2 regions of the Aerococcus sp. Group 1 genome follow, and region 2 is predicted to be linked to the other one. Evidence: predicted binding sites of a transcription regulator. Region 2 holds the regulator's gene; the other holds the start of a gene.

Region 1 (4,629 bases), 310 kb from region 2:
TTATTGTTCTTCTTATCGGAAATGACCGCAAAAGGCGTTACTTCGGAACCTGTCCCTGAGGTGGTTGGGATAGCCACTAATTGGGCTTTGTCACCGAGGGCTGGGAAACGGAAGGCCCGTTTTCTAATATCCATGAATTTTTGAACCAGGTCGCGGAAGTCAACGTCAGGACGTTCATAGAAGAGCCACATGATCTTAGCGGAGTCCATAACCGATCCCCCACCAATAGCAATAATGGTATCCGGTTGGAAGGCACGAATGGCGTCAGCACCCGCTTGAACCGTGGAAATATCTGGATCCGGTTCAATGTTATCAAAGACATCATAGACCACCTTATTTTGCCGTTGTTGGAGTTGGTCAATGACTTTTTGGACAAAGCCGAGTTTGGCGATGCCTTTATCTGAAATAATCGATACCCTTTCCACATGGTCTAATTCTTGTAAGTATTTAATGGAATTCTTTTCAAAGTAAACCCGAGGGACTTTAAACCATTGCATGTTATTTTGCCGCTCCCCTACTCGTTTAATATTAATCAAATCTAAAGGTCCCACGTTACCAGCTACAGAGTTATGTCCATAAGACCCACAGCCTAGGGTTAAGGAGGGAATAAAGTAGTTATATACATCCCCAATCCCCCCAAAGGTTGACGGTGCATTGACAATGACCCGGGCCACTTTTACCCGTTTGGCGTATTCGATTTCTAAGTCGTGGTTATTGGTATGGATGGCGGCGGAGTGACCTAGACCATTAAACTCGACCATGGCTTCAGCTTTGGCCATCCCATCTTCGGTCGTCTCAGCCTTTAAGATGGCAAGCACTGGAGATAATTTTTCTCGGGTAAGGGGTTGGGCTGGGCCCACTTCAGGAACTTCCGCTGCTAGGATCACGGTTTCCTCAGGGACTTCAAAGCCAGCTTCTTTAGCAATCCAAACCGCTGATTTTCCAACAATATCGGCATTGAGTTTGGCTTGGTCAACCGCCTCACTATTGGCTTTAGCTCCAAAGCAGAATTCTTCTAAGAGAGCTTTTTCCTTTTGGTTGACAAAGTAAACATGGTAGGACTTCATTTCTTTAATGAAGGCAGGGTAGATTTCTTTGTCAACAATGGCAGCTTGTTCTGAAGCACAAACCATCCCATTATCGAAGGCCTTACTCATGACAATATCATTCACGGCTTGCTTGAGGTTAGCCGTTTTTTCAACATAGGCAGGTACATTCCCAGGTCCCACACCTAAGGCAGGTTTGCCACAAGAATAGGCGGCCTTAACCATGGCCGATCCACCGGTTGCAAGGATAGTAGCCACATCAGGATGGTTCATCAGTAAATTGGTGGCTTCCATCGAGGCATGTTTTGGATCGATCCATTGGATACAGTTTTCAGGTGCCCCTGCCGCAATCGCTGCGTCCCGCACCACTTTGGCCGCATGGATGGAAGATTCCAGCGCTTGAGGGTGGAAGGAGAAGACAATGGGATTACGGGTCTTCAAAGAAATCAAGGACTTAAAGATTGCTGTCGATGTTGGGTTGGTAGTAGGAACAATCCCACAAATTACCCCGACCGGTTCAGCAATATAGGTCAATCCCTTGGCCTCATCACGATCAATAATACCTACTGTTTTCAAGTGGCGCATGTGGTTGGTCACATGTTCACAGGCAAATAAGTTCTTGGTGGCCTTATCTTCAAAGACACCCCGTCCAGTATCTTCAACGGCATGTTTAGCTAAGACCCCATGTTGGTCTAAGGCAGCAATCGACGCCTTAGTAACAATATGGTCGATTTGCTCTTGGTCTAAGGCCATAAAATCTTCTAAGGCCTGTTTAGCCTTAGCCACTGTCTCATCGATAAATTGTGGAATATCTACTTTTTGTTCTTTTCCTTTAGCCATTGTTATTCCTAACCTTTCTTTGATTTTTAATGACTTTCATCTTTATGGCTATTATGTTAAATTATTCACAAATAAAAAGCAAGTTATTTTTGTTTTCTTTTTATCTATAACCGCTTACAATTACTTAAATATTAGTAATTTAACCTTGTAATCGCTTACAACTTTTAAAAGAATATTTTTATATTTTAATTAAAAAGAGAAAATATGTGTTTGTTTTCACAATATAAGAAGAAATATGCTCTATGCTAAAAACAGTCCCCACACTTTTCCAAAATATAGAAAAAAGGCCATGACAAGCTATCATGACCCTTATCGGTGTACAGATACGCTTCCCCTAGCAGGTCTAGCCTCGTAGAAGGGTTGAAAGACTAAAAACTATTGGCTAAGGGAAGCTAAAGCAAATTAATGGTCAGTGGGGTAATAAGTCAAGAGGCCAAAGCCATGGTTCAAGGGGCCACTCCCCTGGCCAAGATCTAATTGATCTTTAAGGGTCAGGCTGAGATAGGTCTTAGCCCGAGCAATGGCAGTGACTAAGTCATCACCCTTGGCTAGGTTGCTGGCAATGGCACTGGATAGCGTACAGCCAGTCCCATGGGTATTGGGATTATCAACCCGCTCACCCCTAAACCAGTGGACCTCGCCCTCAGGGGTAACCAGGACATCGTTAGCGTCATTGACCCGATGGCCACCCTTACAGAGGACAGCGACTTGGTAGGTCTGACTAATCGTCTTAGCGACGGCTTCCATATCGGCTGCCGAATGGATGTCTTGTCCCGCTAAGACCTGGCTTTCAGGAATATTGGGAGTAATTAAGCAAGCGAGCGGGAAGACCTGGTCAGCTAAGACCTGCACCGCTTGGTCCTGGATCAAGTTGGACCCGCTCGTTGCGACCATGACCGGGTCCACTACGACATTTTTAGCCTGGTAGGTTTTAAGGGCTTTGGCGATTTCCTCTACTAATTCCACTTGGGAAACCATACCAATCTTGACACTAGCCGGAGGAATATCCTCGAAGACCGCTTGGAGTTGGCTAGCCAAGGCCTCTGGACTGAGATCATAGACCCCGGTCACACCCCTAGTATTTTGGGCGGTCACTGAAGTAATGGCACTCATACCAAAGACTCCATTAGCTTGCATGGTCTTGAGGTCTGCTTGAATTCCGGCTCCACCGCTTGAGTCTGAGCCGGCGATGGTAAGGACGGCTTGGAGTTTAAAAAGCCTTTCAGCAGCTTGGCGAACGGCTTGCGTGGTTCGGTAGGGGTCCTCCGCTTTAAATAGGGCGGAAATTAGTGCCACCCCAGCCAAACCCTGGTCCCGTAAATTGGCCATATTATCTAAGCTAATCCCACCAATGCCTACAATGGGAATATTGACCCCTTGGGCAATCGTTCTCAGGGTAGTCAGACTAGTTCCTTGGGCATTGGCCTTAGACTGGGTCGGATAGAGGGCGCCAACTCCCAAATAGTCTGCACCAGCCGCTTGGGCTTTTAGAGCGGTATCCAAAGTCTTAGCCGAAGCCCCGATAATTTTTTCCGGGCCGAGTAGTTGTCTAGCCTGGTCAACTGGCAGGTCATCTTCTCCAACATGGAGGCCGTCAGCATCTACCGCCAGGGCCAGTTCATAGTCATCATCGATAATAAAGGGGACACCTGCTTCTTGGCAGAGGGCTTTGATTTTTTTAGTTAGAGCCAGCTTATCCTCTTGGTCTTTAAAAGGATGGTCCTTTAAACGTAACTGTAAAATCGTCGCCCCTCCTGCTAAGACCTCTTTGACTTGCTGGATTAATTCGTCATGGTCAAAGCGGTCGGGCGTAATGGCATAGACCAATAAATCATTTTTATTGAATGTCATACTTGGCTCTCCTTTCTAATTCTTTGGCCTCTAATAAGAAGACCTGGTCAATCACTCGGTTGGAATAAGTGGCATTGCCCTCATAAGGCTGGAGCACTTGAGCAGCAATTTCTCCCGCCACCCCATAGCTAATCATGGCAGCTGTAGCTAGGTAAAAAGGATCTTCATCCGGATTACCGGCTAAAAAGCTAGCTAGGACGCCGCTTAACTGGCAACCTGACCCCGTATAGGAAGCCATCCAAGAGTGGCCATTTTCAATGACTGCCAGCCGCTCGCCGTCAGTCACTAAGTCAATCGGGCCTGACATGGCTAGGATAATTCCTTTTCTTGGGCGTAAGCTTTAAAGTCCGGAGCAAAATCAGCCAGGTTGGCTAAGCTTACCTCGTCTCCAGGACCCAGGTCGACCCCAGATCCTTGGCTTTTTTCAAAGAGGAGGCTTCGAATTTCCGAAGCATTCCCCTTTACCGCCCTTACTAGACCCCGGTCAATCAGCTCTTGACAGAGCTTTAATTTAAACGGCATAGCTGAAACCCCCACTGGGTCTAAGACCACGGGATGGTGGTCATTTTTCGCTATGGCGGCAAGGTCCAACAATTCCTGATTAGGTCTGGGACTAGCGGCATTCAATAGCAAAAGGTCAGCCGTCTTGACCACATCCTTACTATTAGGTAAGTTATCGGTCATCACAGGACGCCCGCCACTGGCCAAAATCACATTGGCCACATCATGAATAGTGACATAATTATTTAAAACTTGGATCAGCGGAGACTTCTCTTTGACCTGCTGACAATATTTAGCAAAGGGAATGGCTGTTTTTTTAGACATATTCTCATCTCTCTTATTCTTCTTAATCGCTAAAAGATCACTTGCAGGAATCTCGTTCATAAACAGA
Region 2 (4,629 bases):
TTTGGCGAGGGCAAGCCGGGCCTTCTCTCCCCCGCTCAGCATAGCTACCGATTTTTCCACGTCTTGTCCGGAAAAGAGGAAAGACCCCAGGATGGTACGAATGTTTTCCTCGTTAATGGTCGGATGGTCATCCCAAAGTTCGTGGAGGACATCCTTATTGCTGTGGAGTTTGGCTAATTCTTGGTCATAGTAGCCAATAGTCACGTTGGCGCCATAGTGAATTTTCCCTTTGATGGCAGGAATTTCTTGGATAATGGTTTTTAAGAGGGTAGATTTGCCCACGCCGTTGGGTCCCACCACTGCGATAGCTTGTTGTTTTCTAATATCCATTTCAATCGGATAGGAAAGTAAGTGATCATCGTAACCAATGCCTAAGTGGTCGGCAGTAAGGACCACATTGCCACTGGACTTGTCGGTTAGGAATTGAATGTGGGGACTTTTTTCGTCTTGCTTAGGCTTTTCGATTTTGGGCATCTTTTCGAGTTGCTTACGCCGACTCTGGGCCATCTTGGTGGTCGAAGCCCGGACCAGGTTACGAGCCACATAGTCTTCTAACTTGGCGATTTTCTTTTGTTGTTTATCATAGGCCTTTTGCCAACTTTCGAGGCGGACGGCTTTTTCTTTGAGATAGAAGGAATAATTGCCCTTATAATATTCCATACTGTATCCGGTCATTTCATAGGTCTCGTTGGTGACATGGTCTAGGAAATAACGGTCGTGGCTAACGATTAATAGGGCTCCAGGATAAGAAGGCAGGTAGTCTTCGAGCCATGTCAGGGTTTCAATGTCTAAGTGGTTGGTGGGTTCGTCAAGGATAAGAGTATCGCGTTTTTCGAGGAGGACCTTGGCCAGGGCTAGCCGAGTCCGTTGACCACCAGATAACTGATTGATGGGTTTGTCGTAATCTGACTCGGGAAATTGAAAGCCGTGGAGGACCATGCGGATTTCGGAATCATAGCCATAGGCGTTGCTTTGGTTGACTTCTTCTTGTAATTGGTCATAGCGTTTGAGAGCCTCTTGGTAGGATGCTTCATCCTGGGCATCGGCCAAGTCTTGAGCGGCTTGCTCAGCATGGTGGATGAGGGCGATGGATTCTTTAAAAACCGACCGCATTTCTTCATAAATTGTCCGTTGACTATTCTCAATGGCAGCATGTTGGTCCATGTAGGCAATGGTCTTGCCCTTAGCCCGGGTGACTTGCCCTTGGTCGGGTTCCTCAATGCCCGCTAACATTTTTAGTAGGGTGGATTTGCCGGTACCGTTTCGCCCGACTAAGGCAGTGCGACTATTATCTTGGATGGTCATTTGGACATCTTGGAAAAGAATATCGGAGCCAAAACGTCGCATGAGTTTTGATCCTTGTAGTACAATCATTGGATCCTTTCCTCCTAAATCGTTTATTATTGTCTTCACTAGTGTATCACATTTTATCGGCAGATATTTTTTGGCTTTGTGAACTTTCCCTTAGAAAGGGGCGGTATTATTCACAAAGTTTTAAAATTAATGAAAATTAGCTGAAAAGATTTATGTGATTTTTTCACAAAGTTCTTTTCATTTTATGATTTAGGTGATAAAATGTATTTGATATCTTGTGAAAAGGAGTGGAAACATGAAGGAAATTCCACGTGCAACGGCTAGGCGGTTACCGCTTTATTACCGTTACTTGCATAATTTTAAGAATATGGGTAAGACACGGATTTCTTCCAGTGAACTCAGTGAGGCGATCAAAGTGGATAGTGCCACTATTCGTCGGGATTTCTCACATTTTGGTGCCCTAGGGAAGCGTGGTTATGGTTATGATGTTGAAGCTCTCTTGGACTTCTTTAGTCGCCAACTCTACCAAGACCGCCTCACCACAGTTGCTTTAATCGGGGTGGGTAATTTAGGGAACGCCTTATTAAATTATAACTTTAAACGGACCAATAATATTCGGATTGGGGCGGCCTTTGATATTAATCCTGAGATTGTAGGAACAGTCCACAGTGGGGTACCGGTTTACCCAATGAGTGAATTAAAGGAACGGATTCAAGAAATGGAAATTCTGATTGCCATTATGACCGTTCCGGAAAAAGTCGCTCAAGATACCGTGAGTGAATTAGGAGAAGCTGGTATACAAGGCATCTTGAACTTTACTCCGGTGGTTTTAGATGTTCCTGAAGATATTCATGTCCAAAACGTCGATTTAGCCAATGAGCTGCAAACCCTGATTTACTACATTGGTAATCGAAATGGTGAAAATAAAAAGAAAGGTTAGTCGAACTAGCAAAAGTTAGCAGGCCCTAACTTGAAGATCAGGTCTAACTTTTGTCAGTCGCTTAGTAAAGTCCTCTTAATTGAGGGCTTTTTTCTTGTCATCAATAGTAAAAATCAAAGAATAAAGAGTTTAATCTAACTTAATTTCCTAACTTTAAGGGCATATACTTTTAAATGACATTTTATATTTTTAAAGTTATAAAAGTAAAAAAGGTCAAAAAAAGTCAACAAATCACTTGATTTATAGTTAGAAATGTTTTACTATAAATATTGTAAGTTAGCAGTCGGAGTTGATGAGTGCTAACAAACCATTAAAAGTGTTATTAATTAGTAAGAGAAAGTTGGAGGGATATTTTAAATGTTAAAGCCGTTAAATGAACGTGTGATTATTCAAGTCCAAGAAGAGGAAGAAAAAACTGCTTCTGGCATCGTTTTACCATCTGCTGCTAAAGAAAAACCTCAAGTAGGTCAAGTGGTAGCCGTTGCTGATGCTACTGATGACTACACCCCTCAAGTTAAAGTGGGTGACCAAGTTATTTTTGAAAAATATGCAGTAAGTGAAATCCGCTATGAAGGGGAAGATTACCTCATCATTAAAGAAAAAGATTTAACTGCTGTAGTTGAATAATCATTGACTGAACTTCGACAATCAACAAAAAAACATTGAATTCTCGATCATGTTTAGATTTAAAATAGGAGATAGATAGAATGGCCAAAGATATTAAATATTCAAGTGATGCAAGACAATCTTTAGTAGAAGGTATTGATAAATTAGCTAATACCGTGAAAGTAACCTTAGGACCTAAGGGACGTAATGTTGTCTTAGAACGTAGCTATGGTTCTCCATTAATCACCAATGACGGGGTGACTATTGCTAAAGACGTTGAATTAGAAGATCACTTTGAAAATATGGGAGCTAAATTAGTTTCTGAAGTCGCTTCTAAGACCAATGATGTTGCCGGTGACGGGACAACTACCGCTACCATCTTAACTCAAGCCCTCGTCCATGAAGGCTTTAAGAACGTGACAGCAGGGGCAAATCCTGTGGGTATTCGTCGTGGGATGGATCAAGCTATCCGCAAGGCAGTAGAAGCTTTGAAAGAAATTTCTGTTCCAGTGAATGCTAAAGAATCTATTGCTAACGTTGCGGCAATTTCTTCCGGCGACCAAGAAGTTGGTCAATTAATTGCTGACGCTATGGAAAAAGTAGGCCAAGATGGTGTTATTACTATTGAAGAATCACAATCCATGGACACTGCCTTAGACGTTGTTGAAGGGATGCAATTTGACCGCGGTTACTTATCCCAATACTTTGTAACCGACAATGATAAGATGGAAGCTGTTCTCGATGATCCTTACATCCTTCTCACTGATAAGAAGATTTCTAATATCCAAGATATCCTTCCATTATTAGAACAAATCGTACAACAAGGCAAATCCTTATTATTAGTGGCCGACGATGTTGAAGGTGAAGCGCTTCCTACTTTAGTCTTGAACAAGATTCGTGGGACATTCAATGTCGTTGCTGTGAAAGCGCCTGGCTTTGGTGACCGTCGTAAAGAACAATTAGAAGACTTAGCTGTTCTTACCGGTGGGACAGTCATTACTGAAGATTTAGGTCTTGAATTGAAAGACACCAGCATTGATCAATTAGGTCAAGCTGCCCGCGTAACCATTACTAAAGACGATACCACCATTGTTGAAGGTAAGGGTAACAAGGAACAATTGGAACAACGTGTGGCTCATATCAGAAAACAAATTGAAGAAACTACTTCTGACTATGACCGTGAAAAATTACAAGAACGTCTTGCTAAATTAGCTGGCGGGGTTGCCGTTGTTCGCGTGGGTGCAGCGACCGAATCTGAACAAAAAGAACGTAAATTACGTATCGAAGACGCTTTAAACGCTACTCGTGCTGCGGTTGAAGAAGGTATCGTAGCTGGTGGTGGTACTGCCTTCATGAATATCCAAGACAAGGTGAAAGAAGTCGTTGACTCCTTAGAAGGTGACGAACAAACTGGTGCAGACATCGTGGTTCGTGCCCTCGAAACCCCACTACGTCAAATCGCTGAAAATGCTGGTCTAGAAGGTTCTGTCATTGTGGAACACATTCACGATAAAGACCAAGGTGTTGGTTACAACGCTGCTAGCGGTGAATGGGTAGACATGATTTCTGATGGTGTGGTTGACCCAACCAAGGTGTCACGTTCTGCTTTACAAAATGCAGGCTCAGTAGCTGGTTTGATTTTAACTACTGAAGCAGTTGTTGCTGACCATCCAGAAGAAAATGCAGGAAATGATGCAGCTGCAGGAGCAGGCGCACCAGGTATGTATTAATCCGAAAACTGAATAGGATAAAGATTGAAAAGCGCTTGG

The links. Region 2 encodes Rex, which represses fermentation and respiration genes when NADH is low (regulators of the CRP and FNR family bind a similar motif). Its sites were predicted from a motif close to TTGTGAANTANTTCACAA; they were not measured.
Region 1: the regulator Rex is predicted to act here: its motif matches at 1,940-1,957, upstream of adhE (bifunctional acetaldehyde-CoA/alcohol dehydrogenase).

The regions. Positions count from the first base shown of each region.
Region 1 covers NC_015278.1:72,730-77,358, reverse strand. The annotation lists gene adhE (bifunctional acetaldehyde-CoA/alcohol dehydrogenase) at 1-1,886, opposite strand, end outside; gene thiD (bifunctional hydroxymethylpyrimidine kinase/phosphomethylpyrimidine kinase) at 2,289-3,737, opposite strand; gene HMPREF9243_RS10805 (hydroxyethylthiazole kinase) at 3,724-4,044, opposite strand; gene HMPREF9243_RS10800 (hydroxyethylthiazole kinase) at 4,047-4,562, opposite strand.
Region 2 covers NC_015278.1:1,845,921-1,850,549, reverse strand. The annotation lists gene HMPREF9243_RS08610 (ABC-F family ATP-binding cassette domain-containing protein) at 1-1,374, opposite strand, end outside; gene HMPREF9243_RS08605 (redox-sensing transcriptional repressor Rex) at 1,610-2,254, shown strand; gene groES (co-chaperone GroES) at 2,612-2,881, shown strand; gene groL (chaperonin GroEL) at 2,962-4,590, shown strand.